One region of the Paraburkholderia sp. GAS448 genome, then DNA from elsewhere that is predicted to be linked to it. Evidence: predicted binding sites of a transcription regulator. Region 1 holds the regulator's gene; each other region holds the start of a gene.
The links. The regulator FNR, encoded in region 1, switches genes on or off when oxygen is low (the NO sensors DNR and NnrR bind a similar motif). The targets are predictions, from matches to a motif close to TTGATNNNNATCAA.
Positions count from the first base shown of each region.

Region 1 (7,141 bases):
TCGCGGCCTGGCAGTTCGTCGGGCAGCAGGCGTCACTCGCCGAGCGTGGCCGTTTCGAGCACCGTGCGACGCGCCTCGCGCGCGACGCCCAGCGCGACCTCTCCCATTGCGCAGACCTTCTGCGGGGCGCACGCGGCTTGGTGGTTGCGTCGCCAGGGCTTACGCCGGATGCATGGCGCGAGTACGTCGACCGGCTCGATCTCGCGGGCACGATGTCGGCGGTTCGCGCACTGGCTTACGCCGACGTGAAACCGGAAGCGCTCGCATACCTTCCGGATACCGCCAACCGTAGCGCGTCATCCCCAGCGCCCGCGCCTGCCGGCAATGCGACAGCCGTTGCCCTGATCGCCCCCGCGAGCGACGACCTGCCGTCGCCCGGCGATGACCTGATGCGCGACCCATCCCGGCAGACCGCCGTGCTGCGTGCCGTCGACACCGGGGAGATGGCGCTCAACGCGCTCGCTGCGCCGCCCGGCCGACCGTCCCACGACGCCCGCACCCATATCGAACTGTACCTGCCGGTGTTCCGCACCCGCGCTACCCCGCTCACTCCGGGCAGCCGGCGCGCAAACGTGGATGGCGTGCTCGTTGCGATTCTGGATACCGAACGGCTCTTCGACCAGACCATGGCCGGGCAGAAACGGATCGACCTGCAGGTTCTCGCCGGTACGCCCGCGACCCGGATTTACAGCTCCGAACCGGCTGGCGACGATGTCGCCGACTCATCGCCGCCCGTTCGGCACATCTCGACGCTGGACTTTGGCGGCGAACCGCTCACGCTCGTCTACACGACGAGCGAACACCAGCTGCGCGCAGCCACCGGCGACGCGGATTCGATCGTGCTGCTGGTCGGGCTGGCGGCCGCCGCGCTGCTTGCTGCCTTCGCGTTTCTCATCGCCCGCGAACGTGCCGGTGCGGCTCGCGCCAACCGTGAAGAGCCGACCCGCTCGACACTCAACGAAGCGCGCATGATGGGCATCATCCGTTCGTCGATGGAAGCGATCATTACCATCGATGAAAGCCAGCGCGTCGTCATCTTCAATCCGATGGCCGAGCGGCTGTTCGGCTGCTCGGCGATGGATGCGATCGGCTCGCCGCTCTCCCGGTTCATCCCCGAGCGGTTTCGTGCCGCCCATGCGCGGCACGTCGACCAGTTCGGCGTGACCGGGGTATCGGATCGCCAGATGGGCCGGCAGCGTGTGCTGTTCGGATTGCGGGCGAACGGCGAGGAATTCCCGATCGAAGCGTCGATTTCGCAGATTCGCGACGCGACCGGCAAGCTGTACACGGTGATGCTGCGCGACGTGACGGAACGCGTCAAAGCCGACAATGCCCAGAAGCGCTCACGCGAAGAACTGCGCGAACTGTCCGCGAACCTTCAGAATGTGCGTGAAGAGGAAAAAACCCGCATCGCCCGCGAGTTGCACGATGATCTCGGCCAGCAGTTGACGGCGCTGAAAATGGATCTCTCGTCGGTCGAGATGGCGCTCACCGCTGATCCCGCCTTAAGGCCCGAAATTTTCAGGCAGTTGCACGGCATGCGCCGGCTGATCGACGCGACGGTCGCATCCGTCCGGCGGATCGCCGCCGACCTGCGGCCGGTGATGCTGGATGACCTCGGCCTGATTCCGGCAATCGAATGGCTCGCCAGCGATTTCACGAGCCGTTACGGCATCGACGTCGAACGCCGCATCGAAACCGGCGAGACCCGCTTCACGCGCGACGGCGCGACGGCGTTGTTCCGCATCGTGCAGGAAGCGCTGACCAACGTCGCGAAGCATGCCGACGCTACACTCGTCATGCTGACAATGCGCATCGAGGACGCGTCCTGTGTGCTGCGGATCGTCGACAACGGACACGGCGCGGGCGAGCGCGATACGCGGGCGGAGAAGTCCTTTGGCCTGCTGGGCATCCGCGAGCGGGTGCATATGCTGGGCGGGTCCGTCGAAATCGACACAGCGAACGGGAAAGGCTTCGCGATCACGGTCACGTTCCCGCTACAGGCGATAAAACTCGAAGAGGACCCGCCATGACGAAGGTGCTGATCGCCGACGACCACACGCTGGTGCGTGATGGCCTGCGGCATATCCTGCAGAACGCAAGCGGCTTCGAGGTGGTCGGCGAGGCAAACGACGGCGCGAGCACGATCGCGCTGATCCGCGGCACGCAAGCCCACGTGCTGGTGCTCGACCTGTCGATGCCCGGCCGCAACGGCGTCGAACTCATCAGGCAGATCAAGGACGAAAAGCCTGCCTTGCGCATCCTCGTGCTGACCATGCATGCGGAACAGCAATATGCGGTGCGTGCCTTCAAGGCTGGCGCGTCAGGCTATCTGACGAAGGAAAGCGCCAGCGCCGAACTGGTCTCGGCGGTCACGAAGGTCGCAAGCGGCGGCGTCTACGTGAGCCTTGCGATGGCGGAGCAGTTTGCGCAGAGTCTCAACGAACCGGTCGATACGCTGCCGCATCAGCGTCTGTCGGACCGGGAGTTCGATGTGTTCCGACGCATTGCGGCCGGCCAGACGATCTCCGAAATCGCCCTGGAGCTGTGTGTCAGCGCGAAGACAGTCAGCACCTACAAGACCCGCATCCTTGAAAAGATGCAGATGCCGCACGAAGCCGCGCTCGTGCGCTATGCGGTGCGCCACAAGCTTTTCGGCGAGGACGACGAGATCTGATTGCCGTGGGTACCGGCGTGGTTTGGCTGCCGCGCTGCCCGAGCAACCGGGACGCTTCCAAAGCGGCATTGATCGGTCCTCTTTTGTAGGCATTTCCCTACACACCTTCCGCGCCGCCTACGCCAACTTCATACACGGACGATTTGTTTTCGGGTCGGTGCCTCCCATACTGCAGCGCATGACCTGCGATATTCCCGATAACGCGAACGCGTCGTTTCGCACCGCCTGCATGGCCTTCGGAGCGCACGACTTCTTCGACAGATCCAGCGAGTTCGAGCTGACCCGCGACACGATCGAGCACATTGCGCGCGAGCATTTCGCTCGCACCACCCAGGAACGAGGAGCACATCATGTCTGACGTAGCCGACTACCCCGTCGCCGCGCCGGTTGCCCTGCCCGCAGCGCCGGTATCGCCCGCACCCTGGGTAGCCAGCGCCGCAAACAGCGCCCTGCGGCCGGCCGCGCGCTGCTCGACCTGCGCGATGCGCGCGGTCTGCATGCCGCAAGGCCTCTCACTGCTCGAACTGCAACGACTCGACGCGATCATCTGCTCGACGCGCATGGTCAGGCAGGCAGAGGCGCTCTATCGCGCGGGCGATGCTTTCCAGAGCATCTACGCGGTGCACGCAGGGTCGTTCAAGACCGTCGTCATGCATCGCGACGGACGCGAGCAGGTGACGGGATTTCATCTCGCGGGCGATGCGCTCGGTCTGGATGGCGTGAGCACGGGCCATCACAGCTTCGATGCGATCGCCATCGAAGACAGCAACGTCTGCATCATCCCGTTTCACCTGCTCGAATCGTTGTGCCGGGAGGTCAAGGGCATTCAGCAGCACGTGCACCGGATGATGAGCAGCGAGATCGTCCGCGAATCCGTCCTGATGATGCTGCTCGGCACGATGTCGGCCGAGCAGCGCGTCGCAGCTTTCCTGCTCAATCTGTCGGCCCGGCTCAAGGCTCGCGGCTACTCGTCGGCGGAGTTCAACCTGCGGATGACGCGCGAGGAAATCGGCAGCTATCTCGGCATGAAACTCGAAACCGTCAGCCGCATGTTCTCGAAATTCCAGCGGGAAGGACTGGTCGATGCGCGCGGCAAACAGATTCGCATCCTCGATCCGGAAGGACTCGAGCGGGTTTGAGCCTGTTTGTACGCGTCGAGTGACCTCCTGCGATACACGGCGATATCCAGCGGCACGTCGACGCGAAACCGGCAGACGCGCCATCCGGGCGGCGAAGCGTCCGTCCGCTTCTGCGTCACCTCATCGACAGGACTGCCGCGCCGGCCAGCCGTCCCTCACGCAGGTCTGAGAGTGCCCGGTTGGCGTCGCCAAGCGGATAGGGCGTTGTCGTAATGACAAGGCGCTTCTCGCCCGCCAGCTTCATGAAAGCCGCGCCGTCTTCACGCGTCAGGTTCGCCACCGACACGACGCGCCGCTCGCCCCACAAGAACGCGTATGGAAACGACGGAATGTCGCTCATGTGAATTCCGCCGCACACGACGATGCCGCCCTTCGCCACCGCCTTGAGCGCAACCGGCACCAGCGCGCCCACCGGGGCGAAGAGCAGCGCGGCGTCGAGTTCCTCCGGCGGCTCGTCGCCGCTGCTGCCGGCCCAGCTCGCCCCGAGGCTCAGCGCGAGTTGCTGCGCGGCGGTGTCTCCCGCGCGGGTGAAAGCATAGACCGTGCGCCCCTCGTGACGCGCAACCTGTGCGACGATATGCGCGGCCGCCCCAAAGCCGTAAATGCCGATGCGCCTCGCGTCACCCGCCATCTTCAAGGTCCTGTAGCCGATCAGGCCCGCGCACAGCAGCGGCGCGGCTTCCACATCGGAGTACTGAGGCGGCAGGTGAAAGCAGTAACGGCTGTCCGCCACTGTACGTTCTGCGTAGCCGCCATCGATCGTGTAGCCCGTGAAACCCGGGTCGTCGCAGAGATTTTCGTGGTGTGAATGGCAATAACGGCAGTGTCCGCAGGTGCGCCCCACCCACGGCACGCCGACACGATCGCCCACGGCGAAACCGTCGACACCCGCGCCGAGCCCGGCGACCGTGCCGACGATCTCGTGACCGGGAATCACCGGTCGCTTCGGATCGGTCAGTTCGCCGTCGACCACATGCAGATCCGTGCGGCAAATCCCGCAGGCGTGGATATCGATCAGCAGCTGCCCCGCAGACGGCATCGGGTCGGATACGTCCATCTCGCGTAGCAGCGCCGAGTTGCCGTCGAATACCATCGCCCGCATGGTTCGCCTCCTGAACGGCCTGCCTGAATGGCCTGCCTCAGCGGTTTGTCCGCACCCCAGAAAGGCGCGCTGCGCCAGCGGCCGCGGCGACCGCCCGGGGAAATTCACTGGCAGAACCTGAAAAACCCGCTATGCAGAAGCACCGGCTTGCCTTCGACTTCCTTCAACATCCGCTCAGCCGAATGTTCGATTGCGGACCGGTGTGCTTCGAACGCGCTGAGCAGATCGTCTTCGCGCAGCGACGCCGCGCCGAAATGATCTTCAAGCGCCTCTGCCGTCACGGCGCATTGAACCCGCTTGCCGTCTACCACAGCCGTAAAGGCAACCACGAGATCCCTCGCGCAATACTCTGGCATTTCCGGCGGAAAATGAATATGCATGACCCTCGCCTCGCACTATGCGTGGCCCTGTGACGCGCCAGCGGTTCGGCCCGGACACCGGCCATGCTGCATGGCGAGGCCGCCGTCGCCACGCGCGACGTGCGCCTTCATACAGCATAGCCCGCCGGTGCTGCACTGCAAGACATGGTGCCGGGGCAGGCTTGAGCCAGATCAATCGCTCCTCGGCGCCCGATGATCGTGTGCCCGTCATGGGGCGCGCGGCGGGCCAGTTTCGGCCCGCAAGCGACGCGCGCTGGTGGTTGGTGCACGCATGTCGATCGCGTTGATCACTGCATGTTCTGCCACACGACCGACGCCCCGTTCCTCGCCCCGTCGTTCCAGCAGATCGCCGAGCGTTATCGCAAGGTGCCCAATGCGCGCCTCATGCTCGAAAACAAGCTGAGGCTCGGCGGCAAGGCGCATTGGGGCGACACGGCGATGCCGCTTCCCGCCGACCGCGGCGGCCCGATTACGCCTGAAGACGCCCATACGCTGATCGTGTGGGTGCTGAGTCAGTGACATCGCGGCCGCAGCCTGCCTGCGGCCACAGAGGTGTCTGCGCGTCAATGTCAACAGGGTCCGGGGACTCAGTTTTGTCTCAAAGTGCAGGCTGCACTTCACGCACCAGCAGGACGGGGCACGTCGAGAACCTGACGAAACGCTCAGCGACGCTGCCGATCACCATGCGCCGCACGCCCCGCCGGCCATGCGTGCCAAGCACGACGAGATCGGCGCCGACACGTTGCGCCTCGCGCTGCAGGCAACTGGCGGTGTCCTCGGAAAGACCGTCGGTCTCCACAACCTGCGCCGCACCGTCAACGCCCTGCCCGTCCATCAGCTTGCGAGCCTCCTCGAGCACCCGCTCGCCGTCGATCCGCAACGCCCTCGTCAAGGCAAGCGGGTCAAACTCGCCCGCATAGGCGAACGTCGTGGAGCTGTCCACGACGTAGACCGCCGTGACCTTGCCGTGCGCGAGTAGCGCCATGCGAATGGCTTCGCCCAGGGCGCGTTTCGACGATTCGCTGCCGTCCAGTGCAACCAGGATATGTTCGTACATGTTGGTCTCCCCACGTTGGGTCAGGTTAGCCAGCCGATCCAAAGATGCGTCGCGACAAACGGGTCTGGCGGGCCTGTCCCGCCTGTCTGCCAGTCCGCCGTCCGCGGACGGCTGTTCGAGCCGTCGCACCGCTGCATCGAAGGCCGCGCGCAGCGCGATGCGCGGGTCCTCGTCTGTGTAACGCTCGACCGGAATCAGATCATTCCTGCGCGTAATCAGGTCGAGCCTTGCATCGTAAAGACGGTGTCCCGAGCGGAAGCCACATGCTTCGATCGCGAGATGACAGCCCGAGATGAACTTTCCGAAGCGCTCGAGGCGTACGAACTGCGCGCCGGCTTCGGCTTCGAGCTGGTTGGACCCGGCGAACCCGAGGTACACAATCTGCATGCCGACGCCCATCGGTCACCTCGAACAAGTGTGCTGCTGCAGATGAAGCGCCTTCCCCGAAGAAAGCTTGCCGACGCGGACGTCTCGCCAACCCGGGCCCGTAGCGTCATGATCGATGCTTTCTCGCGCAACGACTTGACCTGCATCAAAGGCGGTTCGACCTCGTGCCCACGCCGTGCGCCGGCTGTGCGCGTTTTATCCTTCCGCTCATGATCGCGCGACCTTGCCGGCTCGCGAGGATCGTGCCTGTCGCTCAGAGGCTCAGATCGGGATTGCGATGCGCCAGTTCGGTCACCCACTCGGTGAACGCGCGTACCCGCGAGCTCAGATGGCGGCGGTGCGGATAAACAATCGACAGCGGTGTGGGCGGGGCGTGATAAGTCGTCAGGATTTCCGTCA
Region 1 covers NZ_JBNDKT010000008.1:38,882-46,022, forward strand. The annotation lists gene P3T23_RS16820 (PAS domain S-box protein) at 1-2,033, shown strand, start outside; gene P3T23_RS16825 (response regulator) at 2,030-2,677, shown strand; gene P3T23_RS16830 (hypothetical protein) at 2,700-3,035, shown strand; gene fnr (fumarate/nitrate reduction transcriptional regulator Fnr) at 3,028-3,816, shown strand; gene P3T23_RS16840 (zinc-dependent alcohol dehydrogenase family protein) at 3,932-4,918, opposite strand; gene P3T23_RS16845 (DUF1488 domain-containing protein) at 5,023-5,298, opposite strand; gene P3T23_RS16850 (c-type cytochrome) at 5,491-5,817, shown strand; gene P3T23_RS16855 (universal stress protein) at 5,897-6,355, opposite strand; gene P3T23_RS16860 (LysR substrate-binding domain-containing protein) at 6,996-7,141, opposite strand, start outside.

Region 2 (7,141 bases), on a different contig from region 1:
GTTTTCCTGATTGGCGCGTGGATGAGTCGGGATCACGATTTCGAACACCGGGTCGCCAATGTGCTGGCCGGCCTCGGCTGCTCGCTGGCGATCATCACCTTCGACCTGGCGTTGCAGTATGCGCTTTAGTGCGAGTTGTCCGGGGGTCGACCTTATGGACTCTGCAGGCAACGCGATGGGGCAATCGCTGCGCTTCGCGACGGGTTCCCGGCGACACCTCATGCTCGTTCCCATCACCTGCAGAGATTCCGGCCGGTGACGGCGACGTAGATTTCGTCAGCGCTGCGTTACCGATGGCATGGGGCCGGGAACCAGCGTTGCGCAACACCGAAGAGGCCATGGCGGGTAACTGCACCGAACCGGCGTGCGAGGTCGTGAGTTTCGATCATGGGTTGTTGCATCGCCAATCCGGATCCGGAAGAGAGAAATCTGACGGCGTTAAAGGGAGCCCCTGTTCGCGGCCAGCTTCCAATCTATTGCCTTTGACGGCCGTTCGATTGATCCTGATCAACCATGGTGCAGGATCGTCAAGCCGGCCGTCGGGGACAGATGACCGGCCAACGTCACAATACGATCGCGCACTTCGACACCGACACCGGCTGCGTTGATCGCTGGGTCGAACTCAAGCTCCTGCTCGACATCCTGTTTGAGTTGCCTGTCGGTCTTCATGATTTACCTCCGAAGTCTGCGAGCGTAATCTCACTGTGAGCGCCCTGCGCAAGACGGGTTCATGCAGGGTTGTCTTCCCTTTGTCAGCCTGTTCCCCGTGAGTGCCCGGCGATTGATCCGCATCAAATGCCGGTGACCTGCGCGGCGACACGCTATCCGTGACGAGGCAATAGCGCCATTTCGCGCGCCCGACATGCGCTCTGACGGGCACGGTTCACAGAATCCGGTCATCCGCCTCCCGAATTCGACACGCCCGGCATGCTACCGTCCGGTGCCGCAGTGATCGGCGCGCGCTGTCGGAATTCGCAGGGCCGGAAGCGCTCTCACGCAGGAGTAGGCATGTGGTACGCGTGGCTTGAAGCACAGCACAAGCTGCTGCAGATGCTCGGCGGATGGCCTGTGCGTTCGGACGACGCTAGCCGGTTGACGCAATTCCCTGGTGCATCGCCTGCTGCCGGCAGCTCCGGCTGGCTGTCCACCGCGTTCGGACCCGCGCCAGAGCCGCCGCCTTTTGGCATCTCGTCAGTCCGGATCGGTCACAGCGAAGTGCCAATCATCGAGCGTGTGATCGACAGCACGCCATTTTGCGCACTGCGCAAGTTCACCCGTGCCTCCACCCCGATGGCGTCTCCACGCCCCGGAAACGGGCTCGAGCCGATGGAGATATTCGTATGCGCTCCGCTCGCCGGACACCACGCCGTGATGCTGTGTGAAACCGTCGAATCGCTGTTGCAATGCGGCAACGTCTGCATCACTGACTGGACCAACGCGCGTGACGTGCCGTGCACCGATGGTCCATTCGGCCTTGACGACTACGTCCTCACCATCGAGCGCTTTTTACAGTCGGCGGGCGCCGCCAGTCTGCACGTGCTCGCTGTGTGCCAGGCGACGGGACCTGCGCTCGCGGCGACCGCGCTGCAGGCAAGCGCAGGCAAAGCGACGCCGCTTAGTCTCACGCTGATGGGCGGACCGATCGATGCTCGCCTGAACCCCACCAGCGTCGACCGGTTCGCCCGCTCCCACAGCATCGACTGGTTTCGCAACACCGTGATCGACACCGTCCCGCTGCCCTACCGGGGCGCGGGACGCCGGGTCTATCCAGGTTTCATCCAGCACGCGGCGATCGTCGCGTCTCATCCTGAACGTCAATGGGCCGTTCAGTCGCGCTACTGGGCAAGCCAGTGGTCGGGCGACCCGGAAGCCATCGCTCAAAGCCTGCATCGGCTCAAAGAGTACACAGCGGTGCTCGATATGGCCGAAGCGTATTTTCTTGACATGATCCGCGTCTTTTTTCATGAAATCCGACTTGCACGGGGGACCTGGCAAGTCGGCACGCGCCACGTCCGGCCGCAGGATCTGGCTGCCCCCGCGCTGTGTACGGTGGAAGGGAGTCGCGACACGATCACTGGCGCGGGGCAAACTCATATCGCGCACACACTTTGCAGCGGTATTCAGGAGACAGCACGTCGGCAATTGACGATCGCCGATTGCGACCACTACGACCTGTTCACAGGACCGAGATGGTCCCAGCTTATCTATCCCGCGCTCGTCAAGTTCTGGCAGGCACACCAGTAAGGATGCACCGCGCCTGTATCAAGGCACCATCAAGGCGGGGAGAGGTCCAGCGCCGCCTGTGCTGCCTCGTAACCTCGCTGCTGGAGCTCGCGCACTGTCGTTGCCGAAAGCATGAAGGTTGATCCGGCGTCTGATCAGCTCTTCGGCAGCCGGTTCATTTTCCGTCAGAAGTTTCAGCAATGTCTCGCGATCGGGCACTTCGCATTCGAGCAGCCGCCTCGCAATGCGGTCCAGTTGCTCGCGCCGCTCAACGAGCGTGCGCACGACGCGTGCGTGTGCTTCGGCGAGGACCCTGCGCACTTCGTCGTCGATAAGCTTCGCCGCGTTATCGCTGCCAGTTGGCGCCGTCATGATCGAGATCAACCGGCGTTACGTGACGCAGACACCGGAGCGACGGGGCAGGTTCGCTCACAGGCCGAACCCGCCACGCTCAGACAGCTGATGTGTGCTAAACCCTCCCCGTTTCGGAAGATGCATCGCTGCGTACGAGCAGGACGGGGCACGTCGCCATGTGCAGGAGGCGCTCGGCGACGCTACCCAAAATGGCTTTACGTAATCCGCGCTTTCCGTGTGTTCCCATGACGACAAGCTCCGCGCCCTGACGTTGCGCGCAACGCTGCAGGCAATGTGCAACGTCATCGGATCGATCGTGCGTTTCGTCGATTTCCGTATCGCATTCGACGCCCTGTTTGGCAAGCACCTCGCGCGCCGAATGCAGAACCCCATGACCGTCTGCGTGCAGCACGCGGCCGAGGGCTTCCGGATCGTAATAGCCTGCATATGGAGAAAGCCCCCATTTGTCGACCACATACACGGCGTGTACGCGCGCCCCTGAGAGCACAGCGACCCGGCATGCCTCGTCTAGCGCGCGTCGTGATGGATCGCTTCCGTCTATGGCAAGCAGAATCTTGCTGTACATGGTGGTCACTCTCCGCAAAAAGCGTGCTCTGCGGATCTCAACCAATGCTCGCAAGCCAGGAGGGATCCGGATCCAAGGCTCGCCGCATCCCTGTTCGGGCGTAAGGACTTATGAAAGGAGCGGCGGATATTCGACGCACTCCGCTCACGACGAGGCATCGCTATTGTGCGTCCCCGATGGAGCCAACACTTGATGTCTATCAAACTTATGTCGCTCCACGGGGTTTAGATCATACGATTTGCAAGCCGAAACAAATTTTTTCTCCGTTGATCTGCGTCAAGCAACATCGTCACTGAAAAGGCGAGACTCATCGTACGCGCCGCGATTGGCTGCCTCCATGATGCCCGGGCTGTGGCCGAGCACAGCGTGTTCGCGGACGACCCCGGTTAGCGTGCCCAGCTTGTCGAAGGCTGCCGAAACCGGCGCTCGAAGCGAAGGGGGTGCCATGACACTGGCGGTCAATCTCGATGGCGTGCGCGACGTGTACAGGCTCTGCTTTGTGTGCTCACCGTGGGCGCATTTTACGCGTCGGCGGCTCGATCTCCAGTGGGGAACCGCTGGGAGCTGACACCTTGCGACGTGGATACCGGCGCACCGTATAGCGACAGTCCTGATCAGATCCTTAAAGTCGCCTTCGTACTGATCGAGAAGCCCAACCGAACTGCTAACTTTCCGTCTCCGGAATCGTTTCGACGATCATAGAGAATAATTTGCCGAGATCGTCTTCAAGTTTTACGCCGTCGAACGGATCACGATTTGCTCCAAAGGCGGCGTCGACTTCCGCCCAGTCTTCGTTTGTCAGAAGACGTCTGGCGGCTGGCAAAATTAACGTCTCTTCCATACACCGGTGGTCTGCATAGAACTCTGCATAGTCATCCACCACGGCTCGCAGCTCCCGAAGTGCCGGGGCGCCCTTCAATTCATACCGGGTCAGCGCGTGCTCGATATTTCTCAACTTCATGTCACCTCGAGCGTGCTGGGACTCCAGTTCCGTAAGGACGTAGTCAAATTCATCCGTCCGGTCCCGCAGCGGCGTAAACAGGTAACGATCCTCTTTAGGATGATGCACCTGCTGAGGGTACTCGCGGATGTAATAGAGCATCGCCCGAAGCACCATGAGGCCCGGTACGGGTGCACCTGCCGCCAGGAGACGCACAAAGCGCCGCATGCCCTCTACCACAGTCGACATCTGCTCGTGTTCATGAAGGATGACGGTTATGGCACTACGCGGTCCCAGAGACTGCATATCAAACTCCGCAGCAGTACATGAAAAGCATCGGCGAATCGATTTGCTGCTTCACACCAGAAACATGAGCAGGAAGCTGTGCCGATACCTTAATGCTAGTCATCCTCCGCTCGACATCAAAGCGCACTAACGCCACTGCCTTGATGGAGATCAACGGTTGCGCGGACATGGTGGCGCATGGGGTCAGCGCCCGTCGACCGCAGGAATTGGCAACCGCCTATCTGGATTGAAGATAGGCGGTAACGGCCTTGGCCTGCTCGGAATTCAACGTATGAGCAACGGCGGTCATTACGGGTGCGTTGCCGCGGGTACCGTTCTGGAAAACCTCGATCTGATGCAGCAGATACCACTGATGTTGCCCTGCGAGGCGCGGAATCGTACCGGCCCCCTGGGCCTGCGCGCCGTGGCATGAAGCGCAGGCCGGCACGCCCTTGTCCGGCACGCCGTGTTCGAAGATTTCCCGCCCCGTGGCCATCAAGGTGGGGTCACCCGCCGCGCCCCGGGTTGCGGTCTGATGCGAGTAATAATCGGCCAGTGATTTGACGGCTGCCTCGTCCAGCAGTGCGGCTAGGCCCCACATATAATCGCGGGCGGCGGTTTCGCCACGCGCGTGTTCGCGGAATCCCTTGAGCTGGGCTTCGATGTATTCAGGTGTCTGGGCGTTGAGCTTCGGAAACATCGGCGATTCGCTGCGCCCGTGTACGCCGTGGCAGCCAGAGCAAATCTGCCCGGCAATGCGGGCGCCATCCTCGGCGTGTGTGAGGGCTGGTATCAAGGCGATGCCAGCGGCGGCAAGTAGCGCGACCGCGGACATCCGGGGAGCAAATATCTTTTTCATGGACGTTCTCGTGAGGCTGAGCGGATTGAAAATATCAGTGGCCGGGCCATCTGGTCAGCATATGAGCTATCCAGGCTCCGCGCGCAGGGAAACTTGAAGGCTGACGTGCGGTTTCACACATACGAAACGGCGCGGGTACTGTTCCCCATCAAACTGGAGGGCAACGAGGGGTGGGTCGACGGCACCAGTCATGCGCTAAAGCGTCGACTGCGTCCTGCGCGCGGGGGAGATCTTCGATCAATCGCTTGCGGCGCGACAGATCGGCGCCGTCAAGCAGATTCTGTGCGCGACGCCGGCGTACTGGGACAAACACGGGCGGCCTTCGCATCCGTCTGACCTCGAGCATGGCCATGTCGTCATCCGAACCATCGCTTCGCGAACCAACCGGCCCTTTCCGATTGTGGTAACGAAAGATCGTGAACGCGTGGAAGTGCAGAATCGGCGCGGACTCACCTCGAACGAGATCATGGCGTGTCTGACCATGAGCCTGGCCGGTCTCGGTGTCGTACACGCGTTGACGTTTTCCGCCACTACACACCTTCGAAGCGGCGCGCTCGAAGCCGTCCTGAACGACTGGGTATCGGATCCCGTTCCCGTTTTCGTCGCGTATCAGCCAAACCGGCACCTGAGCACGAAGGTTCGCGTGTTCATCGACTGGCTCGCCGCACTGTTTGCGAGCAATGAATCGACCGCGAAGAGCGGGCGCGGCGCGAAGACGTAGCGGCTATCGCTTGACGTCAAACGCTTAACGGAAATCGCTCGATGAAGAAGACCGCTTGAAGGAAGTGCGAAAAATACAGAACCTTCGACCGTCTTCATTTAGCCGGCACGTCGATCTTATTTCCATCGACGGAGACGATCCCGCCGGCGGTCTTGATGATCGGATGTCAGCACGCCATCGCGCGATGAGTGCCACACCCGAATATATCGGGAATGATTGCTTGCCTGGACTCCAGGGAGGGTCGATGGCAGGCGCGAGTGGCCAAGGCGCGTGCAGCGCGACATCTAGAAGGAGGTTCTTGTGAAATCGTTGATTATCGCAGTCGCAACCGTATCGGCTTTTGCCGTCCCGCTCGCCGCGTTCGCACAATCGGATGCAACGCCGACGCGCGCGCAGGTGCAGGCCGAACTGCAGCAACTCGAACAGGCCGGGTATCACCCCGGCGTCGAAGACCCCAACTATCCCGCGAACGTTCAGGCAGCCGAAGCGCGCGTGTCGATCGAAAACGGAGCGACAGGATATGGCGGCGTGATGCCGGGTTCATCGGCGTCGGGGTCGCGTAGCGGCGTTCCGCCTGCCTCTGACGAAGTGTTGAAGCAAATCTATATGGGCGGTCAGTGATCGCGGGCGCATGCAGCAGCAAAGAAGCACCGTCAAACCGCTGGCGACGCATTGTCGTGTTGAGCAAAAGCATCGACGCATGCCAGCGGTGAAGCTTGCACGTAGGAAACAGCGGCTACACGCCGATGCGTTGCGGGCGCAATGGAGATCATCATGACGATTTTTCAGTGGACCGGAAGTGCGGGCACAGGCGATTTCTCGACAGCCGCAAACTGGACGCCTGCAGCGGGTGCGCCGCCCGGACCCAACGACATGGCAAAGATCGAAGGCGCCGCCGTGCCGATCACAGGAACGGGCAACCCGAAAATCCTGTACACGTCGGGCACGGTCAAGCTCGCAGGGCACTTCACCGAGACGTATGGCAGCCCCGTCAACGCACAACAGTTGACGCTGCTGCCGGGCGCGGTGCTGACCACGCCGATGCTTCACTTCGTCGTGGGTATTGAGTCCAACCCGCCGATGATCGGCAATATGAAGGTCGATGCGGGCAGCATTGTCGTGATCGTCGGAAGCCACACGCCGGATAACTACGCGATCGAGATGCCGGAGCTC
Region 2 covers NZ_JBNDKT010000004.1:285,196-292,336, forward strand. The annotation lists gene P3T23_RS10205 (hypothetical protein) at 1-129, shown strand, start outside; partial or broken gene P3T23_RS10210 (BON domain-containing protein) at 550-669, opposite strand; gene phaZ (polyhydroxyalkanoate depolymerase) at 1,009-2,244, shown strand; gene P3T23_RS10220 (hypothetical protein) at 2,263-2,595, opposite strand; gene P3T23_RS10225 (universal stress protein) at 2,693-3,163, opposite strand; partial or broken gene P3T23_RS10230 (hypothetical protein) at 3,609-3,799, shown strand; gene P3T23_RS10235 (hemerythrin domain-containing protein) at 3,828-4,409, opposite strand; gene P3T23_RS10240 (c-type cytochrome) at 4,627-5,247, opposite strand; gene P3T23_RS10245 (LysR substrate-binding domain-containing protein) at 5,462-5,968, shown strand; gene P3T23_RS10250 (DUF4148 domain-containing protein) at 6,269-6,589, shown strand; gene P3T23_RS10255 (hypothetical protein) at 6,743-7,141, shown strand, end outside.
Region 2: the regulator FNR is predicted to act here: its motif matches at 3,430-3,443, upstream of P3T23_RS10225 (universal stress protein).

Region 3 (7,141 bases), on a different contig from region 1:
GACGCCTTCCGGCGCTATCCCGACCTGCGCGGGATCTACAACATTTCAGTGGGCGATGAGGGCGTCGCTGCTGCGCTTCTCTCGCTCAACCGGGTTCGCTCGACGGTATTCATCGGTCACGAACTCAACGAGACTTCACGGCGTCTGCTGATCGAAGGCACACTCGACGCCGTGCTCGACCAGAATCCGACCGGCGAAGCGATGCGTTCCATCGAAATCATCCTGCGGCACTATCATCGCGATCCAGGGGTTGCGTTGCCTCAGCAGATTCCGGTCACGGTGCTGCTGCGCGAAAATCTTCCGCCTCTCGACTAGCTGCGCGCTCAACTGTTTCCGCATTACCTTTTTCGATACCGCTCACGTCGTTCCAGAGCGCACGGATCCGGTCGCGCATCAATAGCGATTCCGCCCAGCGGTCCGTCGTGTCGTTGCCATCGCGGCCGCTGATCGCGTACGGCTTCGGGCCCAGCTCGCACGTGAAGGTGAGCGAATCGTCGGGGCCGGCGCGGCGCCGCCATGACTCGAAGCCGTAACGCCACCAGTCGAAAAACAGGTCCACCCACATCTTGTGCGGCTCGAACGAGATTTCGATCTGCACCTGTTCGCGGCTCGCGACTCGCCCGTGAAACGCCCATGAGTGATCGAGGATGCAGTGCATCGCGGCGTGGTTTTCGTCGGACACGGGCCACGCGAACTCGCGTCCCACCAGGTAGTGCGAGATATCGCCGAGCAGCTTCATATCGGGGCGTGCATCGAGCAGATCCAGCGTGAAATACAGATCAGTCGTCATGCGGTCCCGATGCGTTTCGATGTACACCGGAAAATCCACCTGTTCCGCGAGCCGCGTCCAGCCGTCGATCAATTTCAGGCAGTCGTCGATGCGTCGCGGCCGTACGTCCGGTTGCAGATCGATGTGATGCGCGCCGAAGACGGTTGCAAGTTCGAGCACCGGTTGCAACTCGTCGACCGTACGCGGAAAGGCCTGCACTTCGATTTGCATGCCGTTTGCCGCGAGCAGGCGGCTCAGGCGGCGCGCTTCATCGCGTGATCTGTAGCTGCCGCTCACGCCGTTAAAGCCTGCCTGCGCGATCAACTCGATGTTTTCTTCGAGCGGGCGCTCGTAGCCATCGGTGTGGCGACGCTCCATGGCCCATAGCGACTGATAGATATCGAGGTGTTGTGTCATATCGCCTCCGCGGCCAGCAGCGGCTTGAGCTTGGCGTTGCGATCCGCGAGCAGCGCCGGTTCGATGCACGCACGTCGTGCGATCAGCGCCTGCGCCACGCGCACGTCGCGGGCAATGTCGCCCACGTTGCCGACACCGCTTGCGCCGACCAGCACGCCGTCGCGATCGAGCGCGAAGAAAATCTTCGACGCCGCGCCGGTTTCGCGTACTGCCGTGGTGACGCCGAACGCGGGCATGCCTGCGATCTGGATCGTCATGTCGTACTGATTGGACCAGAACCACGGCACTTCCGAATACGTCTCGCCGCGGTCGAGCATGTTGCGCGCGACGATGCGCGCCTGGTCCTCGGCATTCTTCCAGCATTCGAGGCGCATGCGCCGGCGAAACAGCCGATGTGGAAACGAGCAGACATCGCCTGCCGCGAAGATGTGCGGGTCGTTGGTGCGCAGTGTGTCGTCCACGGCGATGCCATCGGCGACGTCGATGCCGGCTACTTCCGCGAGTTCCGTGCGCGGCTTCACGCCGATCCCGGCGATGACGCAATCGCATGCGATATCGGTGCCGTCCGCGAGCCTGACGCCGCTCACACGGCGCTCGCCGAGGATCCGGTCGACCTGCATGGCAAAGCGTATGTCGACACCCATCTGTCGATGACGTTCGACGAGATACGCCGCAACAACCTCGGGCACGGCACGCATCAACGCGCGCGCTGCTGCTTCGATCACCACGACCTCGCAACCGCGTGCAATGGCGGTGGCCGCGATCTCCAGTCCGATAAATCCTGCACCGATAATCGCGATCCGCCGCCCGGGCGACAGTTCGCCGGCAATCTGGCCTGCATCCGCAACGGTGCGCAGACAATGCACACCGCCGAGCGTCGCACCCGGCACGGTCAGCCGGCGCGGTGCGGCGCCCGTCGCGATCAGCAGACGGTGATAGTCCACCCGGTGATCGTTCTGCAGCACCACCTGGCGCGCTGCGCGGTCGATATGCTGAACCGGTGCGTCGACGCGCAGATCGATGCGCTGCTCGCGATAGAACGCCTCGTCGTACAGCGCGCATTGCGCCGTGGTCTTTTGCCCAAGCAGCACCGCCTTGGAAAGCGGCGGGCGGTCATAGGGCGCTACCGCTTCATTGCCGAGCAGCGTGATGCCGCCATCCCAGCCGTTGTCGCGCAACGCGTGGGCAGCGCGCGCGCCGCTCTGGCCGGCGCCGACAATCACCATCGCGGGAAGGCTTTTCATGACGGGTCCTGCGCCGGTACGCCGAGCAGCACCTTGCCGCCTTCAACGCGCACCGGGTACGTTTTCAGATGCACGCAGACCGGCGGACTCTTCGGCTTGCCGCTCGGGATATCGAAGCGTCCCTGGTGCAGCGGGCACTCGATTTCGCGGTTCACCACGAAGCCATCGGCGAGATGGGCCTGCTCGTGCGTGCACCAGCCATCCGATGCGAAGTACCCTTCGGCGATCCGGTACACCGCGTAGCTTGCGCCCGCATGATCGAAGCGGATCACGTCTTCTTCGTCGATGTCGCCGGTCGCGCAGGCCGCGACCCACTTCACATTGTTCGTTTCGATGCTCATGGGAGGCTCCCTGGCTGGCAGTCGTTTGGCAGTTTGCGGGCAGGCTTCAGACGTTCGATTGCGCAGTGAATGCGCCGCGTGGGGTGTCGGTCGTGCCCGTGGTGTCTTTAACCGGCAGTGTCCGTTCGATCACGTGGTGCGGGTCGGAGCGCTGCGTCCAGAGGGCGGGCAGCATCTCGCGATAAGCCGCGTAGAGGCTGGGATACGCAGGCGGCAGCTGATGCTTGATGGCTTCGTGCAGACGCGGCAGCGCATGGAACGGCACCATCGGCAGCAGATGATGTTCGAGGTGGTAGTTCATGTTGAGGTACAGAAAGCGGAACACCGGGTTGATATGGACCGTGCGGGTGTTCAGCCGGTGGTCCTTCACGTTGACCGCGAGCCCGGCGTGCTGGGTGAGACCCAGCAACTGATGCAGCCAGCCGCCGTAAAAGCGTGGCGCCCAGATGAACATCAGCGGCAGGAAACTGCGCATCGCAATCGCCAGACCGATCGTGACAACGATCACCGCCAGATAGATGCGGCACGACCAGATCATTTTGGGCTTTTCGGTGGCGGGCAGAAATGCGTCGGTGGATGCATCGACCCGGCCGAACGCGTGGCGCACGATCTTGGCGATCTCCAGCGAGCAGCCCACAAGGCCGAAGAAGTCGGCGACGATGGGCCAGACCTTCGTCGGTCGCGCGACCTGAATCTCCGGATCGCGTTCCTGAAAGTAGGTATGCGTGTGATGCCGCGCGTGGCTCCAGCGCCACCAGTAGCCCTCGCGAATCGTCATGAACGACGACAGGTGATAGAAGGCCTCGTTCGCCCAGCGGCTCTTGAATGGGGTGCCGTGCGCGAGTTCGTGCCAGCGCGCGTCGCTCGACGAGTAGATCGTACCGTAGACAAAGAACGCCGGAACGGCCCACCACGTTCCCCATGTCATCGCCGCCACCCCGCCGGAGGCGAGCAGCAAGGCCAGCCAGAGGCCAAAGTTGCGCCACCCCTCGGCATCGCTGCGCTTCATCAACTCCTTGAGCACGGTGCGCGGGATGGCTGGCTGATACCACTGCTGGCCGATACCGTCGCCAAAGGCCTGGTCGCTGGCGCTCTGCGTGGTCGCGCCGCCGTCGACGCGGGAAGTCGAGGACATGGGGTGTCTCCTGCCTATAGGGGGTGTTTGCGAACTTCCCGTCAGCAAGGTGTTGCCGGCGGGCCTGTCGTTGGGACAAAGGTAGATGATGGGAACCGCATCTTCACGTCAAATAATGATGGATTTCCATCAAACCACGCGGCCGTCCGCGCCAGGCGAGGCGTCCGAAATGGAAAATAAATTCCATACAAAAAAGCCCGTGCAATTAATCTTGCATTAATGCCGGCTCCTCTTCTATGCTTGATGGGAACGCGACAGCAGTTCGCGTACACCCAGGGAGACAGGCGTGAACAGTGTCGAAGCCGGTTCGGTCACACCGAGAGTCATCGTCGAAGCCTTGATGCGTGGCCCTGGCGCCATCCGCATTCGCGGGCTCTTTAGTGAAAGCCAGATTGCCGACGCGCGGCGCACGGTGATGGCGCATTCGGAGGATCACGCGCAGACCGTGACGCATTTCCAGGGAGAGGCGGCTGCCGAGCAGCGCCTGCATCTGCAGCGGCGCGTGTGGAATCTGCTCGCGAAGGGCAGCGTGTTTTCCGAAATGGCCGAAGAGCCGCTCATTGTCGAGGCAATGCGGCTTTTTCTTGGCTCCGGCTTCATCATGGGGTCGATTGCGGCCAACCGGATTCTGCCGGATGGTCCCGGGCAGGAGCCGCATATCGACTATCCGTATTGGGACTACCACCAGCCGGACACCTTTCCGGCTGGCATCAACACATCGTTTCCGCTTAACGCCCAGGTGACGATCCCGCTGGATCCCTTCACGGTACAGACCGGCGCAACAGCTTTTGTGCCGCACACGCAGCACGAACTGCGCTATCCGGGCGAGGCCGACCGGTTCTTCGAACGGTGCGAGCGTATGGAGGCGGATCCGGGCGACGCCATCGTGTTTTTCGGCGCAACCTGGCATTGCGCGATGCCCAATCACAGCGCCCAGGATCGCAGTGCGGTGCTGATCCAGTACCTGCCGAAGTTCGTGAAGCCGATGGAAGATCTGCGCGCGATGGTGGGCGAAGCGTTCGTGAACGGAGCGAGCCCGACGATGCGGCAGCTGCTTGGGCTGGACTATCCGTATCCGCAGAATCTCGACGAGATTGCCGTAGCGACGAATGCCGAAGGCAGGAAAAACGCGATGCGGTGATCTCTGGATGATTCGCGCAGAGTTCGGGCATCGCGTGTGTTTGCCAATGGCTTCGCCGCCATCACCGGTTCACCTCCGGCAGCAGCGTTCTGCACGGAAGGACACTTTAGGCGTCGGCCCGTCCAGCATGAATGCTGGACGATCTCAATGGACTGCTCGATCGGCTCAACCGTTCTTTTTTGAGTGCTGGCGGTGCAGGTTGCTATCGGCGGGAGCCGGTTCGGCGACTATTTTGCCGAGGCGATAAGGAGGTTCGTGCCGACCTCGCCATCCTTGCGGTCCTCTGTTCCGAGGTGACCCGAAGATGCCTTGCACCACCCGATCGTCATACGACGCGTCATCCCGCCGCCTCGAAAATATCGCGCAGCCACTGCGCGAACACCCTGACGCGCGAGGAAAGCTGACGGTTCTGCGGATACAGCACCGATACCGGCATCGGCGGCGGCGGGAAGTCGCGGAGCACAATCTTCAGTTTCCCGGCGGATAGCTCGCCGGATACCCGGTAGCGCGGCACCTGAACCATTCCGAGGCCTGCCACGGCGGCGCCCGTGTACAGGTCCGCCCCTGTGACCGAGACGACAGAGGGAAGCTGCATCTCGATCACTTGACCATCGACGGTAAATTCCAGCGGCAAGGTGCGTCCCGAGCCGCTCGCGATGTAGTTGACCGCGCGATGTCGTTCTAGCGCCTCCAGTGTGGCCGGCTCGCCGAACTGCGCGAGATAGGCGGGGCTCGCCACGGTGACCTGTTCCATCGACGCGACGCGCCGCCCGACCATCGACGAATCCTGCAGCGTCCCCGCCCGCAGCACGCAATCGATCCCCTCGCGCACCAGATCGACCAGCCGGTCATCCTCGCCGATATGCAGTTCGATGTCCGGAAACTGCGTGAGGAAGTCCGGCAGCGCCGGCACGACAAAGTGTTTCGCAAGCGTTCCCTGCACGTTCACGCGTAGCAATCCCTTGGGCGCCACGTTGCGAAATGCGCCTTCGGCTTCTTCCATGTCGGCCACGAGCCGCACGCAGCGGCGATAGAACGCCTCGCCGTCGTGGGTGAGGCGCACGGTGCGCGTCGTGCGCTCGAGGAGCCGCGTGCCGAGCCGTTCCTCCATGCGTTTGAGCAGGTTGGTGACGGTGGCGCGTGGGATCTGCAGGTCGTCGGCGGCTCGCGTGAAGCTGCTGCGCTCGGCGATGCGGATGAAAACCTGCATTTCCTGGAAACGGTCCATGGGACGCTCGTGTGGACGAATTGTTAAAGTGAATGGAACGATGATAACAGTTTGATGCCAATTATCTTTTGGTTCGAATGATCCACTATTCGTTTCACCCACTCACCACCTGAATCACCCACTGAAACGGAGCGAATCATGAACACGAACAAGAACAGCCAGGTAGCCATCGTCACCGGCGCATCGCGCGGCATCGGCGCAGCGGTTGCGCAGCGTCTTGCCAGCGATGGTTTCGCGGTGGCCATCAACTACGCGTCGAGCTCGAAGGAAGCCGATGCGCTCGTCGCCGAACTCACGGCGCAAGGCGCGAAGGCGATTGCCGTGAAGGCCGACGTCGCGAACGCCGACGAAGTGCGCGCCATGTTCGAGGCCACCGAACAGCAACTCGGCAAGGTCGACGTGCTGGTGAACAACGCCGGGGTGCTCAAGACGGTGCCGCTCGCCGACACGTCGGATGCGCTGTACGACCAGACCTTCGACATCAACGTCCGTGGCACCTTCAACACGCTGCGCGAAGCAGCCGCACGGATGAACGACGGCGGGCGCATCGTGAATTTTTCGAGCACGACGCTCGCGCTGAACATGCCCGGCTACGCGGTCTACAACGCGACCAAGGCAGCCGTCGAAGCATTCACGCACGTCTTCGCGAAGGAATTGCGTGGCCGCAATATCACCGTGAACGCTGTCGCGCCGGGGCCGATTGCGACTTCACTCTTCCTCGACGGCAAGACCGAAGAGCAGATCCAGACGTTCGCGAAGATGCCCCCGCTGCAGCGTCTGGGCCAGCCGGCAGACATCGCATCGGTGGTGTCGTTCCTCGTCGGCGCTGACGCGGGCTGGGTCAATGGCCAGATCCTGCGTGCGAA
Region 3 covers NZ_JBNDKT010000013.1:8,595-15,735, forward strand. The annotation lists gene P3T23_RS22980 (LacI family DNA-binding transcriptional regulator) at 1-315, shown strand, start outside; gene P3T23_RS22985 (sugar phosphate isomerase/epimerase family protein) at 275-1,186, opposite strand; gene P3T23_RS22990 (NAD(P)/FAD-dependent oxidoreductase) at 1,183-2,430, opposite strand; gene P3T23_RS22995 (non-heme iron oxygenase ferredoxin subunit) at 2,427-2,771, opposite strand; gene P3T23_RS23000 (fatty acid desaturase) at 2,818-3,906, opposite strand; gene P3T23_RS23005 (phytanoyl-CoA dioxygenase family protein) at 4,193-5,047, shown strand; gene P3T23_RS23010 (LysR family transcriptional regulator) at 5,385-6,275, opposite strand; gene P3T23_RS23015 (SDR family oxidoreductase) at 6,414-7,141, shown strand, end outside.
Region 3: the regulator FNR is predicted to act here: its motif matches at 4,026-4,039, upstream of P3T23_RS23000 (fatty acid desaturase).

Region 4 (7,141 bases), on a different contig from region 1:
CGAATCCTGGATGCGGTCATCGTTCATGATGATGTCCTCAAGAGTGTTCAGGCAGTCTCGGCGACCACCGGGATGGGAAACTGTCGGCTCTGCCGCTCGCCGGGCGTGGCCGGGCGAATCTGGCCGCGCTCCTCGACGAACGTGACGGTATCGTCGCGTGCTTCGCTGTTGACGAAATGACGGAAGCGCCGGCGTGTCTCCGGATCGGTCACCGCCTTCTTCCATTCGCATTCGTAGGTGTCGACGACAAGCTGCATCTCCGCTTCCAGTTCAGCGGCAAGCTCGAGCCTGTCGTTCACCACGACGTCGATCAGATAGTCGAGACCGCCTTCAAGGTTGTCGCGCCATACGCTGGTGCGCTGCAGGCGGTCGGCGGTACGGATATAGAACATCAGGAAGCGGTCGATGTAGCGAAGCAGCGTTGCCTTGTCGAGATCGGAGGCCAGTAGCTCGGCGTGGCGAGGCTTCATGCCGCCGTTGCCGCACACATACAGGTTCCATCCCTTTTCGGTTGCGATAATGCCGATATCCTTGCCTTGCGCTTCCGCGCATTCGCGGGTGCAGCCCGAGACCCCGAACTTCAGCTTGTGCGGTGCGCGCAGGCCTTTGTAGCGGTTCTCGATTTCGATCGCGAGGCCGACGGAGTCACCCACGCCATAGCGGCACCACGTCGAACCGACGCACGACTTCACGGTGCGCACCGACTTGCCGTACGCGTGACCGGATTCGAAACCCGCGGCGATCAGTTCTTCCCAGATCAGCGGCAGTTGCTCGACGCGCGCGCCGAACAGATCGACACGCTGGCCGCCCGTGATCTTGGTGTACAGGCCGTATTTCTTCGCGACCTGGCCGACCGCGATCAGCCCCTCCGGCGTGACCTCGCCGCCTGGCATCCGTGGCACGACCGAATAGGTGCCGTCGCGCTGGATGTTGGCGAGATAGTAGTCGTTCGAATCCTGCAGGGCGGCGTGCTCTTTCTTCAGCACGAATTCGTTCCAGCACGGTGCGGCAGGTGTCGTCGATCGCGATGCCGCCGCGCGGGCCGACTTCGAGATCACATGCGCGTGCGATCTCGTCGCGCGGGCGGATGCCAGCGGAAAACACGATCATGTCGGTGTCGAGATGAGTGCCGTCGGCGAACTGCATCCGGTGCGCGCCCGACTCGCCATCGACGATCGCCAGCGTGTTCTTGCCGGTGTGAACCTGGACACCCAGTTCCTCGATCTTGCCGCGCAGTACCCGCGCACCGCCTTCGTCCACCTGTACCGCCATCAGGCGCGGCGCAAATTCGACGACATGCGTCGCGAGCCCCATGTCGCGCAGCGCCTTGGCGCATTCGAGTCCGAGCAGACCGCCACCGACCACCACCCCGGTCTTCGCGCGGGCGCCGCATGCCTGCATCGCTTCGAGATCCTCAATGGTGCGATAGACGAAACAGTCCTGACGATCGCGTCCCGGCACCGGCGGCACGAACGGCGAGGAGCCCGTGGCAAACACCAGCTTGTCATAGGAAAGCGTCTCACCTGTCGAGAGGGTCACGGTGTGCGCCGCCCGGTCGATCGCCACGGCCTTCGCATCGAGTTTGAGCACCACATTGTCGCGATCGAAGAAGCCTGGTTCGACAAGCGACAGATCCTGCGCGGACTTGCCGGAAAAGAATTCGGACAGGTGAACGCGGTCGTAGGCCGGGCGCGGCTCTTCGCACAGCACAGTCACGTGCAGTGCGTTCGCGGGGTTGTCCGCGAGGCATTCGAGAAGCTTGTGGCCAACCATCCCGTGGCCGATCACGATGATGTTCATGACAGGGGTTTCATCCGTTTCGAGTGCTGTTCGCGACATCATTTCCGCCCGGCAAATAAAAAGGCGTCCCGCGGACCCGGTCGGAAGAGACCAGATTCGGGGGACGCCGTTGTCCAGAAGCCCGTGTAAAAGCGACGACTTTTGCTGCATTCCAACCGGACCGACTTTGGTCCGGCGTGTCGAAATATGCAAAGGACATGCCAGGCCGCAGGAAGTGCGGCGGACGCGCCATGCGCGGGCAGGGGCGGCTATCGACGGGCCCCGTCGGTTTGCGGCCGCCTGATTCATGCTGATGCGACAGGGCACAACGATGGTGCGACGCAGCACATTCTCCGTGCAGCGTGCAGGGCGATCGCTGGGCGTGCTGCCCGTAACAGGGCGGAGACGGCAGATGATGGCCGGGATGTTTCGCGTGACGCCAACGTGGGCGGCACGAGGCGATCTACGCCGCAGCGCGGGCCTACGGTTCATGGCGGCATCCGGCCGCTATCAACGTCGTTGTGGCGAACCTCTTGTGGTCGGCGGTGCCCTCACGATCTGGCCTGGATATTGCCTTTGTCCGAACGTCCGGCAACGATGCCGGCGTACATGGATGTAAATCACCCGTGCCGCATCGGGCACGGACAACTTCAGGACAACGGCGTCCCCTCGTTCAACCAGACGAGCGGATGCCGTTTTTTATTGAGCGGCGCGTTCACTCGACCGACCGGAAAAGGGAATCACGATGGAAATGGGCAAGGTCACTCTACTCAGCGCGGGTCCTGGTGACCTGGACGTCCTCACGATCAGGGCCACAAAGCTGCTGGCCACGGCCGATGTCGTGCTGCTCGACGATCTGGTCAATCCAGAGATCGTCTCGTTCGCGCCGCAGGCCCGCGTGATACGGGTGGGCAAGCGCGGCGGCTGCAAGTCGACACCACAGGCCTTCATTCAGCGCTTGATGTTGCGCTACGCACGCGCCGGCCGCCACGTGGTACGCGTGAAAGGCGGTGACGCACTGCTGTTCGGACGCGCAGGGGAGGAACTGACGGCGCTCCGGTGCGCGCAGATCCCTGTCGAAATCGTCAACGGCATTTCGTCCGGATTCGCGGCGGCAGCGGGCCTTGGCATTTCGCTGACGCATCGCGATCATTGCCAGGGCGTGACGTTTGTCACGGCTCACCTGCGCGACGACAGCGAGCCGGACTGGGCGGCACTCGCCGCGACGGGCACGACGCTCGCCATCTACATGGGCATGAGCCGCATCGAGGGTCTGTGCGCTGCGCTGATGTCGGCCCTGCCAGGCTCCACACCTGCCGCCGTGGTTCAACTGGCCGGCACCGCGGACGAGCGGCACGTACTGGCGAGACTCGACACGATCGCCACGACCGCACGCGCAGCGGGCCTTGGCAGCCCGGCCGTCATTCTTGTCGGCAACGCGGTCGGCGAGGCGGCCGGGTTCGCAGCGGATCCGGCCATTGAGGATACGATGCGCGAATTGCCAACCCAGTCCAACGTCGCGCGCTACGTACCACAGGCGGTCCTGCGCAGCGCCTGAGTCGCACCTCCCATCGCGGAACGCGCGTTGAGCAGGACGATAGGGCCATGGCGGCAGCGCGAGGCGTCGCGGCTTCTACGACGGCGATTATTTGCCCGCGCCGGTCTCATTGACGCAACTGAGCAAAAGCTTGCTGCCTGGGGCGGTTCCAGGGCTCATCGTGGCGTTGTGAAATTCAGTGTCGTTGCACCGCCATTCGACAAACAGGTCCGTCCGGCATCGCGCAGCCGGTCGGGCGGAAGCCGGCCTTGCGAGGGTGTACGGGCAGGTCCCGCGCCGATCGCACGCGCGTGCGAAGTCGCGAGTCGCATTGCCACGCGGTGCTCCGCAGTTCCCGCCATCGGTCGCAGACACGATCGTGATCGTGCGCGTCTCTCCGGCTGCGCCAGCCGCGAGAGCCATCAAGAGCACGGTCAGCGGGACGCGGCGGATATGCCCGACAAGGGCCGATAACCTGCCGCCTGGATAGCCGGTTTCCATGTTCACCGCGCCTCCCTGGGCAACAGCGTACATCCAGATCGCACCCGAGGTTCACGCAGCTCAGCCTGCCGGGCATGGTCGGGACGCTCGTCGGCGCCCGACCTGCCGGATATCGGTTATCGCGTCGCAGACACCATAACTGGAGGCGCTGCTCGAACTGCCGCTCGAGCACGTCCGCCATTTTTCGCAGGATGTCGGGCAATAGCAGTTGCGCGTCGAACGATCCAGCGATCGAATACCCGGACCCGGACTCGCCACCAATGATGACGACGGCGGCACATCTTGCATCCGTCGACTGCCGGACGTTGTCGCAAACACGGTCGAACAGCCCGGCCGAGTCACCGTCGGCCATGACCTCTGGAACATGCCTGTATGTCATCCGGTCCTCCGTGAGCCACGCCGCTGGTGTGTCAGGTTCGCTCTCCTTCAGCAGGAGTCGGCCGCTCCGGATCCACACGCACGGGCAGACGACAAAGCCTGGCGCCGGATCGCCCGTCGCGAAGCATGTGTTTCGCGACGGATGACGACCTCGACCGGACGCTGGAGCGAAAGCCGCCGTTCCAGTCGTGCGGGCCGTGAGGGTTCTGTCACCTCGTCCTTGCCAAGATACGCGTACCGGCCGTTTTGCGCACCATTGAGCATGACATCGTCGGAAAGGAAGCGCGCGATCAGGCAGGTAGCCAGCGCGCCAAAGCCGAACGCACCGATCGAAGCCGCGATGATGAATTGCATGTCGAGTCCTGTCGGGTTTCCGCCAATTGTGAGGGTAGGTGCTTATATAGTCCAAGACGGGTTTGGAATAGAGTCGATAAGAAAAGCTTATGGAAAGATTTTGATACTTCGTCATATCCGCTATCTGCTTGCGGTGGCCGAGCATCGCAACTTCACGCGTGCGGCCGATAGCCTGCATATTTCGCAGCCCGCGCTTTCGCAGCAGATTCGCCAGTTGGAGAACGACCTCGGTGGCGAGCTGTTCGACCGGAGTGGCCGCGCGGTGCGGCTCACGGATTTTGGAAGCGCCTACATCGAATATGCGCGCCGCGCGCTATTGGACCTCGAGGCGGGGCAGCGTGCCTTGCACGATGTCCGGGACCTGTCGCGCGGACAGCTAAGGCTCGCTTTCACGCCGACCTTCACCGAATACCTGGTGGCGCCGGTGATCGATCAGTTCCATTCGGCGTATCCCCACATCGAGATCGAGATGACAGAAATGTCGCTGGACGCCATCGAAAGTGGCCTGGGCGGCGATCGCGTCGATCTGGCGATCGGATTTACGGATATCCGCTCGGACGATATCGAGGTGGAAGCGTTGTTTCCGGAACGGATGACGCTGGTCGTGAGTGCCAGTCATCCCGTCGCGGCAGAGCGCACGCCCATTGCGTCCTCGCGACTGGCAACCTTGCCTCTGGCGCTGCTCAGCGGGCAGTTCGTGTCCCGCTTCTACGTCGACGCCTACTTTGCGTCGCAGGGAATCAAGCCCAACGTGGCAATACAGGCGAACTCGATCAGCGCGGTGCTCAAGATCGTGAGCAGAGGGAAGGTTGCGACGCTCCTTCCCAGTGTCATGCAATACGAGCATCGAGATCTGAAATACATAGCGCTTGAGCCGGCCATTCCGGCGCGAACCGTGGCGCTGCTCAGGCGCAAAGGCGCGTACCGGACCGCGGCTGCCACGGCGTTTACCGCAATGCTGAAGGAGATGCTGGAGGAGGGCGCGTTGTCGTCGCTGTCGGCTTTTGCTCGTTGAGTGGGCCGCACAGTGCGGCTGCAGGCTCGCTACCCGGTGTGACCACGAACGTGCACCTGTCACCTCGGCGTCGCCTGTCACCACGAGCCGCGCCCGGCCTGCCGGTTTCGATCACAGTGCGGCATCGCGGCAGGCATTGAACCCGATAGAAGCTCATGCCCGCGACACGATCCGCACACCCGCTATGACGTCGAGGCGTCTTCGCGATTCTTGTGCTGCGACGCCAGCGACTCCTGCTGGGCAGTGGGCACCGGGTCATAGTGGCTGAGCTGGATGCTGTAATTGCCGTGGCCCCCCGCGATGGCGTTCAGGCGCGATTGATAGTCGTTGAGTTCGGATAGCGGCACCTGTCCTGCGACGACCACGGCATTTCCGGCGACCGGCCGAGCACCGTGGACCTGCCCGCGCCTCGTGGACAGGTCGCCGATGATGTCGCCCATCGTCGGTTCCGGCGTCATCACCTCGATATCCACGATAGGCTCGAGCACGATAGGCTGCGCCTTGAGCACGGCATCGATGAAGGCCTTGCGCCCGGCGGTGACGAAAGCCACTTCCTTGGAATCGACCGAGTGGCTCTTGCCGTCGAAGACGGTGACGCGCACGTCCTGCATCGGGAAACCGGCCAGCGGCCCGTTCTCGATCACCTGCAGGATGCCCTTTTCGACGGCGGGAATGAACTGGCCGGGAATGGCGCCGCCCTTGACGGCGTCGACGAACTCGAACCCGCCGCCGCGCGGCAGCGGCTCGACGCGCAGCATCACTTCACCGAACTGCCCGGCGCCGCCAGTCTGCTTCTTGTGGCGGCAATGCCCCTCGGCCCGGCCACCGATCGTCTCCCGATAGGCAATCTTCGGAGGTCGCGTCACGACATCGAGCTTGTACTGGTCGGCCAGGCGCTCCAGCATGTAGCGCAGGTGCAATTCACCCAGACCTCGCACGACGGTCTCGTTGGTGCCGACCGGGTGTTCGACCCGCAGGCACGGGTCTTCCGCGGTCAGCTTTTGCAGGATCTCCCAGAGGCGCTGTTCGTTGCCCCGGCGTGCCGGCTCGATCGCGAGGCCGTAAATGGACGTAGGGAAGTCGAGCGGGGTCAGATGGATGTTGCCGTCCTCGGGTGCATCGTGCAACACGGCATCGAAGCCGATCTCGTCGACCTTGGCCACGGCGCAGATATCGCCGGGACCGGCTCGCTGGACCTCCACGTGTTCCTTGCCCTGCAGCAACAACAGATGCGCGACCCTGAACGGCTGCCGCCTGTCGCCGATATAGAGCTGGCTATCGCGCACAATCGTGCCCTGATGGATGCGAAACACGGCCATCTTGCCGATATAGGGGTCCATCACGATCTTGAAGGTGTGCGCGAGGACGTGCCTGTCGGCGACGGGTTCGGCGCTCACGACTTCCCGGCGGTTGTCGACATCGCGATAGAAGAGGGGCGGATTGCCTTCCAGCGGATTGGGCAGGAGCCGGACGAACACGTCGAGCAGTTCCGCGATGCCCGTGCCGTTGGCCGCAGACGTGAAGCAGATCGGGACCAGGTGACCTTCGCGCAGCGCCCGCTCGAAGGGCTCGTGCAA
Region 4 covers NZ_JBNDKT010000051.1:7,536-14,676, forward strand. The annotation lists gene nirD (nitrite reductase small subunit NirD) at 1-27, opposite strand, end outside; partial or broken gene P3T23_RS42335 (FAD-dependent oxidoreductase) at 48-2,271, opposite strand; gene cobA (uroporphyrinogen-III C-methyltransferase) at 2,531-3,337, shown strand; gene P3T23_RS42345 (hypothetical protein) at 4,244-4,549, opposite strand; gene cynR (transcriptional regulator CynR) at 4,650-5,564, shown strand; gene fusA (elongation factor G) at 5,747-7,141, opposite strand, start outside.
Region 4: the regulator FNR is predicted to act here: its motif matches at 2,390-2,403, upstream of cobA (uroporphyrinogen-III C-methyltransferase).